One region of the Streptomyces sp. NBC_00989 genome, then DNA from elsewhere that is predicted to be linked to it. Evidence: riboswitches for the same ligand, from Rfam matches in the RefSeq annotation. Region 1 holds a riboswitch; each other region holds the start of a gene.
The links. Region 1 has a riboswitch for cyclic di-AMP ahead of OG714_RS14755 (M23 family metallopeptidase). Riboswitches for the same ligand answer to the same signal wherever they lie in the genome.
Positions count from the first base shown of each region.

Region 2: another riboswitch for cyclic di-AMP. It lies ahead of OG714_RS03715 (NlpC/P60 family protein); the one in region 1 lies ahead of OG714_RS14755 (M23 family metallopeptidase).
Region 3: another riboswitch for cyclic di-AMP. It lies ahead of OG714_RS09375 (peptidoglycan DD-metalloendopeptidase family protein); the one in region 1 lies ahead of OG714_RS14755 (M23 family metallopeptidase).
Region 4: another riboswitch for cyclic di-AMP. It lies ahead of OG714_RS43040 (C40 family peptidase); the one in region 1 lies ahead of OG714_RS14755 (M23 family metallopeptidase).

Region 1 covers NZ_CP108728.1:3,442,867-3,445,042, reverse strand. Annotated here, with positions in the region: gene OG714_RS14760 (M16 family metallopeptidase) at 1-546, shown strand, start outside; cyclic di-AMP (ydaO/yuaA leader) riboswitch at 762-921, shown strand; gene OG714_RS14755 (M23 family metallopeptidase) at 935-1,690, shown strand; gene OG714_RS14750 (GntR family transcriptional regulator) at 1,879-2,176, shown strand, end outside.
Region 2 covers NZ_CP108728.1:824,422-826,597, forward strand. Annotated here, with positions in the region: gene OG714_RS03710 (DUF1996 domain-containing protein) at 1-535, opposite strand, end outside; cyclic di-AMP (ydaO/yuaA leader) riboswitch at 871-1,044, shown strand; gene OG714_RS03715 (NlpC/P60 family protein) at 1,053-2,176, shown strand, end outside.
Region 3 covers NZ_CP108728.1:2,155,202-2,157,377, reverse strand. Annotated here, with positions in the region: gene OG714_RS09380 (alpha-galactosidase) at 1-449, shown strand, start outside; cyclic di-AMP (ydaO/yuaA leader) riboswitch at 753-915, shown strand; gene OG714_RS09375 (peptidoglycan DD-metalloendopeptidase family protein) at 920-1,867, shown strand; gene OG714_RS09370 (SGNH/GDSL hydrolase family protein) at 2,109-2,176, shown strand, end outside.
Region 4 covers NZ_CP108728.1:9,594,143-9,596,318, forward strand. Annotated here, with positions in the region: gene OG714_RS43035 (ATP-binding protein) at 144-602, shown strand; gene OG714_RS43040 (C40 family peptidase) at 876-1,349, opposite strand; cyclic di-AMP (ydaO/yuaA leader) riboswitch at 1,353-1,532, opposite strand; gene OG714_RS43045 (hypothetical protein) at 1,905-2,176, opposite strand, start outside.

The sequences.
Region 1 (2,176 bases):
CCCGCCCAGGTGCTCGGCACGTACTGCCTCGGCGGCACCCTCACCTCCCGCCTGGACCGCGTCCTGCGCGAGGAGAAGGGCTACACCTACGGTGTGCGGGCGTTCGGCCAGGTGCTGCGTTCGGCACCCGACGGCACGGGTGCCTCGATGCTCGCCATCAGCGGCTCCGTGGACACCCCGAACACCGGTCCCGCGCTGGACGACCTGTGGACGGTGCTGCGCAAGCTCGCCGAGGGCGGACTCACCGACGCCGAGCGGGACATCGCCGTGCAGAACCTCGTCGGGGTGGCGCCGCTCAAGTACGAGACCGCCGCGGCCGTGGCCAGCACGCTGGCCGACCAGGTCGAGCAGCACCTGCCCGACGACTACCAGGCGACGCTGTACCAGCAGCTCGCCGCGACCGGCACCGTGGAGGCCACCGCGGCGGTCGTGAACGCCTTCCCGGTGGACCGTCTGGTGACGATCCTGGTCGGCGACGCGGAGCAGATCAAGGAGCCCGTCGAGGCTCTCGGTATCGGCGAAGTGACCGTCGTCCCGGCCGAGTAGACGACAAGCAGGGAGCCGATCGGCGGCACGCGCGTGTGGGGGCCCTGGTGACTGAAGAGTCATCAGGGCCCCCCTAATGTCCGAATTGGGGGAGAGGTTGCCTGTCTGCCCTGTGGCATGTGCAACAAAACCCGTGATCCGTTTGGGGATTGAAAGTGGCCCCCCTTAGCGTCGGTCCGGCTGTCCGTCAGGCACCGCGCCGCACTCGTGGCACCGGACAGTCATCGCCGAGTCCCCGTACGGCGCGAGCCAGGGGAGCCGGGGACCCATGTCCCTGGGGTGAATCGGACGCCCGCGCGCACAGCGAGGGGGTCCGTAGGAGACCTTCCTGCTCCGAACCCGTCAGCTAACCCGGTAGGCGAGAAGGAAGGAAAGGACCAGCCACTCCATGGCGTTCACCCGCGCCACCGGGAAGCACCGTCGCCCGAGCCGGACCCACCGCACCACCGTTCGTGTCGCGAGTGTCGCGGCCCTCACCACCACCGGCGTCGTCGGCACCCTCGCGAGCGCCCCGGCGTTCGCCGCGGAGCCCGCCCCCGAACAGACCGGTCTCACCCCCGTCGTCGCCATGGGCGACTCCGTGGCCGAGAAGATCGACGCCCAGGCCGTCGCCCAGCAGCAGGCCGCCGCTGAAACGCTGGCCAAGGAGACCGCCCGGGCCAAGGCCGCCGCGCAGGCCAAGGCGGAGCGCGAGGCCGAGGTACGCGCCGCCCGCGCCGCCGAGCGCAAGAGGCTCAACACCTTCGTCGCACCGGTCACCGGCTCGTACGTCTCCACCGGCTACAAGACCGGCGGTTCCCTCTGGTCCTCCGGTGCCCACACCGGCATCGACTTCCACGCCTCGACCGGCACCTCCGTGCACGCGGTCGGCTCCGGCACCGTCGTCGAGGCCGGCTGGGGAGGCTCGTACGGCAATCAGGTCGTGATCAAGATGGCCGACGGCATGTACACCATGTACGGCCACCTGTCGTCCATCGGTGTCTCCGTCGGCCAGACGGTCACCCCGGGCGAGCAGATCGGCCTCTCCGGGGCGACCGGCAACGTCACCGGACCGCACCTCCACTTCGAGGCCCGCACGACCGCCGAGTACGGCTCCGACGTAGACCCCGTCGCCTACCTCCGCAAGCACGGCGTGAACGTCTGACGACACAGCGCCGCACTTCCCGAAGCCCTGGCCCGCCCGGCCGGGGCTTTCGGCGTTTCCGGAGCCCTCCTGTCCAAAAAATATCCATGGATTCCGGCCCGCCATCGGAAATTCCCGCTCATTGCAATAGAGTCACGGAACACACGTCAATCGTCGACGTTTCACGGGGATTAAGGCGGAGGTCGGACATGCGTATTCCGGCGCACTCGGTATGCACGGCGATCCGGGACGACATCGTCGCCGGTGTCTACGAGCGCGGCAGCCGGCTCACGGAGGAACTCCTCGCGCGCCGGTACGGGGTCTCGCGCGTCCCCGTCCGGGAGGCCCTGCGCACGCTGGAGGCCGAGGGGTTCGTGGTGACCCGGCGGCACGCGGGCGCGTGCGTCGCGGAACCGACCGAGCAGGAGGCGGCCGACCTGCTGGAGATGCGGATGCTGCTGGAGCCGCTCGGCGCCTCGCGGGCCGCCCAGCGGCGCACCGAGGCCC
Region 2 (2,176 bases), 2.6 Mb from region 1:
GGTTGCCCTGCTGGTCCTGCCCGTCGCCCTGCTGCTGGTCCTGGCCGCCCTGGTCGTCGCCGCCGCCGTCCTGGCCGCCGCTCTGATCGCCGTTCTGGTCACCGTTCGTGGGGGCGATCAGGGTGCAGCCGGCGAGTGCGTCGAGGCCCTCCGGGCGGTCCCCGACACGCGCGATGGCGTCGTCGATCCGTCCGATGGTCGCGGCGCGCTTCTCCTTCAACGGATTCATGATCGCGTTGTCGGCGAAGGAGGCGTCCTGGCGTATGGACTCCGTCGAGTCCTTCAGTTTCTGGTAGGCCTCGGTTATCTGCTGGTCCAGAAGCGCGAGTTGGGTGTCGACGTCGGTCTTCGCCTCGTCGGGGACCGTCGTCAACTGGGTGCCGATGTCCGGGCAGTCGATCGTGGCGCCGTCCGATGCCGCATCCGGAGAGCCTTGCTGGGCAGAATCACCGCCCCAACCACCTTCGGACGCCGACGCGTAGACGTTCGCCGCCACCAGTCCTCCGCCGCCCAGCATCAGGGCGACTGCTGCCATCGTCGCGCGTCGTGCGCCTGTGGGGCGTCTGCGCGTGTTGCGTGCCAAGGAAGTTGCTCCTACGCGTATCGGTCGGCCCGGATCGTCCCGGCATGGAAATCCCCCGTCCCAATACGGAGCCGGACCCCGGTGTGTTCAACCGTCCCAAAAATTCATAGCGACCTCATATGGATCACCCGGCCCGATGGGCCTCATGAGCCCGGGTCACGTTCAGGAGAGGTAAAGGTCACAAAAACGTATCGGACATATCGCGCTTCAACCTTCACACGAGGCACACACGTTGGCTAAGTTGACGCTCAGACCGTACGACCTACTCCGGCGATCAGCGCCGGGCCGCACGGTTTGCGCCGAGTCCGGTGTGTCGCTCGCGACAGCCGGAGCCGAGGACCCAACCGACTTGGGGTGAATCGGCCCAACTGCCCGTTTGGGCAAGGGTCGTAGGGCAATCCTTCCGTGATCGGCCGCCCGAACCCGACAGCTAACTCGGTAGGCGCGTTACGGAAGGAGCACGTCTGCCATGCCGGCAGAACGAAGTACGCGCACCGGAGGCAGTGGCCCCACCGTGGACGACCGACCCAGCCGTGACGAAGTTCAGCGGCGGATCAACTCCCTTTACGACAGGGCCGAGACGGCCACCGGAAACTACAACGCCACACGCAAGATGTCCGGCGGCCCGCGCAAGCGCGTCGAGCCCCGTCCCAGCGCGTCGCGTCCTTCCGACCCCGCCCAAGACGCAGTCACCCGGCAGTTGTTCGACCGCGCTCGCGCCCAACTGGGCCCGACCGTGCCGGCGAAGCTGCCGCCCGGCAGGACTCCCGCCCGCTCGGCGGCACCCCGGCCCGAGCGGTCCGAGCGACGCCCCGAGCCCGAGGGCGGCGGCCGCGCACTCGAGGCGCAGCCCAGCCGAGCCGTGGCCGAACTGACCGCTGGGACCGGCGCACCAGAGTTCGCCGCCCCGCAACTCACCGCGCCTGTCGCGGAGTTGACGGCCGGACCCATCGCCGCACTGCCGCCCGCCGCACCCCAGTTGCCTCAGATGCAGCAGCTGGCTCAGATGCCCCAGCCGACCGTCATCGACCTGCCGCCCGTGCCCGCCATCGAAGTGCCGCCCACGCCCGCCGTACAGCCGCAGCAGTTCGCCGTCGCGGCCGCCCCGGCGCCGGTCTTCGACCCGCTGACCGCGGACCTGGAGCTGCTCCCGTACATCGCCGGACCGCGCACCGAACCCGCTCAGGCGAGTGCCCCCTGGCCGACGCCGGAGACGGCCTGGTCCGCCCCGGAAGCGGCCTGGTCCACCGGGCAGATGCCCATGGTCACCGAGCAGCAGCCGGCCTGGGCCACCGGTCAGATACCTGTAGTTGCCGAACAGCAGCCCGCCTGGTCCACCGGCCAGATGCCCGTGATGACCGAACAGCAGCCGTCTTGGTCAACCGGACAGATGCCCGTGGTCACCGAACAGCAGGCCTGGTCCACCGGGCAGATACCGATGGTGCCCCAGCAGCCCGCCGGCCAGCCCACCTGGTACACCACACCGGAACCGGACTGGCGCCCGCCGCAGCAGGAGTGGCAGCCGACCGCCCCCGCCGCCGAGGTCTCCTTCGCCGCGGCCCCGGCCGTCGCCCCCGAACTCACGCTGCCCAC
Region 3 (2,176 bases), 1.3 Mb from region 1:
ACAGCCCGAACACCCAGCTCAACAACCGGGTCAGCAGCCTGCGTTTCCGGTTCGTGAGCGCCATGGCCGGAGTCCTCGGGGTGGGCGGCGACCTCTCGGAGTGGACCGAGGAGGAACTCGCCGAGGCCCGCCGATGGGTCGACCTCTACAAGGAGATCCGGCCGCTCGTCCAGCACGGCGACCTCCACCGGCTGCGCCCGCCGCGCGGCGGCCTGAGCGCCGTGCAGTACGTGCGCGGCGACGAGACCGTCGTCCTCGCCCTGCTCCAGGCGCAGCACTACGGTGAGCCGCTGCCTGCGCTCCGGCTGCGCGGACTCGACCCGACAGTGTCGTACGAATGCCTCGAAACGGGCGAAGTCCACCGGGGTGCCGTCCTGTTGCACCACGGGCTGCGGACGGGGCTGCAAGGTGACCTTGATGCGACGGTTCTCCGCCTGCGTCGCATCTGATCCCTCTGTCCTAATTGCAGCCTTCGTGCCAACTCGCTCTGGAATAAAGGAACCTGAGAGTTGCGTACGTGAGCAGCGTCATATTCGTGACCGTGCGTCGTTCGTCATGTGCACGTAATTGACGTGCTCTTACAGGGGAATTGAGGGGTTGAGTCCGGTGGGAATTCACGGAGGGTGACTGTGAATTCCCACAGGGAGTCGCAAGGAACGCAAATCCGTGGAACCTCCTGCTTGTCCCTTTGCGTCTTCCTCGCTTACGTTCGCCACCAATCCGGACGGACGCCCAATCCTGCCGCCGACCGGACTCCGCACACACCCACCCGTATGCGGCAGGAGCGGGGGACCCACAGGTAAGACGCCTGTTCCGGTCTCCGGAACGGGCTTGGGGTTTAGCCGCGACCAGCGCGCGGCCGGGCATCTCCAGCCCGCACCCGACAGCTCACCTCGCAGGCGCCGGAGAGGAATTCGTCATGCCCGCGAAGGGTAAGCACCGCCGCCCGAAGTCCCAGCGTCTCTCTCGCTCGATGGCCGTAGCCGGAACCGGCGGCGCCGCACTCGCCCTTCCGCTCATGGGGGCCACCGGCGCCCATGCCGCGACCACGACTTCCGCTCCGGAAAAGGCGGTTCAGTCCGTTCCGGCGACCGAGAAGACGGTCACGGAGCAGGCCGCCGCGAAGACCGTCTCGAAGGCCTCGGGCGTCAAGACGTATTCGGTGAAGGCCGGCGACTGGCTCGCGAAGATCGCCGAGCAGCAGGACGTCACCGGTGGCTGGAAGAAGATCTACCAGGACAACCGCGAGGTCATCGGCAGTGACCCGTCGCTGATCCACCCGGGCCTGAAGCTCTCCCTCGGCGAGAAGGCCACGACGGGCGGGACGAGCGGGACGGACACGACCAAGTCGTCCAACTCGTCCAAGTCGTCCGGCTCTTCGACTTCCTCGTCCTCTTCGTCTTCCTCCTCGAAGAGCACATCGGCCTCGCAGAGCGACGACAGCACCAGCACCTCCAGCGGCTACACCCTCCCCGTGACCGGTGCCACCATCGGCACCGGCTACCACGTCGCGGGCAGCATGTGGTCCAGCGGCTACCACACCGGCGTCGACTTCGTCGTCCCGACCGGCACCACCATCAAGGCCATAGCGGCGGGCACGGTCGTCTCGGCGGCCTACGACGGCGCGTACGGCAACGAGGTCGTCATCCGGCACGCGGACGGCGAGTACTCGCAGTACGCCCACATGTCGCAGCTGTCCGTCTCGGCCGGCCAGACCGTGACCGAGGGCCAGCAGATAGGCCTCTCCGGCGCGACCGGCAACGTGACCGGCCCGCACCTCCACTTCGAGATCAGGACCACGCCGTACTACGGCTCGGACGTGGACCCGGTCGCCTACCTCCGCTCGCACGGCGTCACCGTCGGCTGACACCAGGCCCCGACGCCTGCCTCGCGCCATCGAAGGCCGGACCCAGATCCTCGGGTCCGGCCTTCGGGCATAGCAGTTGGGGGGTCAACGCCCCTGATCAGAGGCTTATTCCGACTTTGGACAACACTTTACAAGTGGCTTATCTCACCGTCCGTCAACCCCTTATTACGATCGCGTAGGTCACACCCCAGGGTGAATTATGGTTGCCGTGGCTAACGATTCGAAGAGTGACAACAGATCAGTGATCGGGTCGTACGTGGCGCTGGGGGACAGCTTCACCGAGGGCGTCGGCGACCCAGGGCCCGACGG
Region 4 (2,176 bases), 6.2 Mb from region 1:
ACAGATATATGCATATCTTGGTGGATCGGCACCGTTACCGACGCGGTAATGGCAGTCTGGCGAAGAAGCACCAGTCCGGGACCGTACTCGAACCATCCGCTCCGTGTCGGACACCGGTCCCGCGGGAAAGGGACGACCGCGCCATGGCAGACCATCTGGAAGCATCCGTCACTCTGCCGAGCGATCCCGCCTCGGTCTCCACCGCCCGCACCTACGTGGTCGGAACCCTGGTGGAATGGGGCCTTCCGGCGGACACGGAGGTCGCCGACACCATCCGCCTCATCGTCTCCGAACTCGCCACCAACGCCGTACAGCACACCTTCGGGCAGTCACCCACCTTTACGGTGGACATCGAGCTGGAGCGTGACGAACGGCTGCGCATCGGGGTCACCGACAGCCATCCCCGGTTCCCGAAACGCCTGCCGGCCGCTGTCCAGCAGGACAACGGCCGGGGCATGGTGATCATTCGCTGGCTGACCGCGGAGTGCGGCGGAAAGCTCAAGGTCCGGCCCACCCTGGAGGGCGGCAAGACGGTCTCCATCGAGGTGCCCTGGACGGTACCGGCCCGGCCGGTGACGGCCGGGGGCCAGCAGGAGCCGTAGAGCGGCGTGGTGAACGTCCCTGGACACCCGAGGGGGTGGCGGCCTGTCAGGTGGCCGCCACCCCCTCGGGAGATTCATTCGGACGGGTCCCAGGACCTGTCCGGCGGATCCTGTCGCAGACGCGGGGCGTGGCACGCACATCTGCCGCGTCGTCGGTTGCCAACGCTCCGCGTTGACGCCCTCCTCCGTCTTGCAGCTGCACGCACCACGCCCCGCTCACCGGCGCCGATCACGCACCGCCGATTTCCTGCGACCTGATCCGCTGGACAGGCCCTAGCTGACCCGGCCGTACCAGACGCTCTTGGTCCAGATCTTCTGCAGCCTCACCACGTCCCCGGTCTTCGGGGCATGCCAGATCTTTCCCTTGCCGGCATAGATGCCGACGTGGTAGACGCTGGAGCCCGAGTGGAAGAAGACGAGGTCCCCGGCCTTGCGGCTCTTGGCCGAGATGTGGTGGGACTTGTTGTACTGCTGGGCCGCCGTACGGGGCAGTTTCTTGCCTGCCTTCTTGTACGAGTACAGCGTGAGCCCCGAGCAGTCGAAGCGGCCCGGTCCGGTGGCCCCGTACCTGTACGGAGCGCCCTTCTTGGACGCCGCGACCTGGAGTGCCTTCGTCGCGGGTGTCGCGGCCGCGGCGTCGGATGCGACGCCCGGTATCACGACGGAACCGCCAACAGCGGCGATGGCGAAAGCCGAGGCCGTACCGGCCCTGACCATCAGCGACGGGACACGATTGAGCGCAGTCATGCGCAACCCTTCGTCAGCCGCCTGTGAAGGATGACCTGTCGGATTCGGGCTGGCGAAGTTGCCCGGCCGCTGACGCGGCTTCACCCCAAGGGCTGCTCGACCCGGTCATGGCGTGACCGTCCCGGCGACCCGTCGTGCTTGGGTCCTCCACTCCTGCCGATGCAATCCTGTCGACCTGTCATCCGGGTGGCGGCAGGACTCGGCGTCCGCCCGGATCGCCCCGCCGCTGCGGCGGGGTCTTGTCGTCAGACAGGGATCTTGACCTATTGATGTCTGAAAATCCCAACGGAATCGGGGATTTGTGGGGTTACTCACCACTCACCCGTTCGGGTGGACACCGGGATGTTCGAATAGGTGTCGAGGGGGTCAAATGCCCCCGGACCAGCGCCGGAACGCCCCACCGCTCCCCCTGGACTACGCGCGTTGCGCAACCCCAACGGCCTTGTCGAAGGAGGGGCGTCTACTCCGAACGGGGGTACGCCGTTTGGTCCGTTTCGACTCGGTCCCGGACGCGCCTTCGGCGAGACGCGTCCGCCCGGGACGGCTCCGCGTCCCTCAACTGTCGGAGGGTGCGGGGAGGGTGACGCGCGCCGTGCGGCGCTCCCCGTCCAGCACGCGCAGCGCCCGCGCGAGGGTGGGGGCGTGCAGTTCGGTCTCGCCCCGCTGGTGCATCAGCGCCAGCGCGTCCCGCAGCTCTGCGGCCTTGGCCACGAGCGCCTGGGCGGCCCTCAGTCCACGGTACGTGTCACCGTGGTGCGCCGGGTTGATACGGCCGAGCAGGTCGGCCACATCCAGATAACGGTCGATCAACTCGCCCTCGGCGCGCG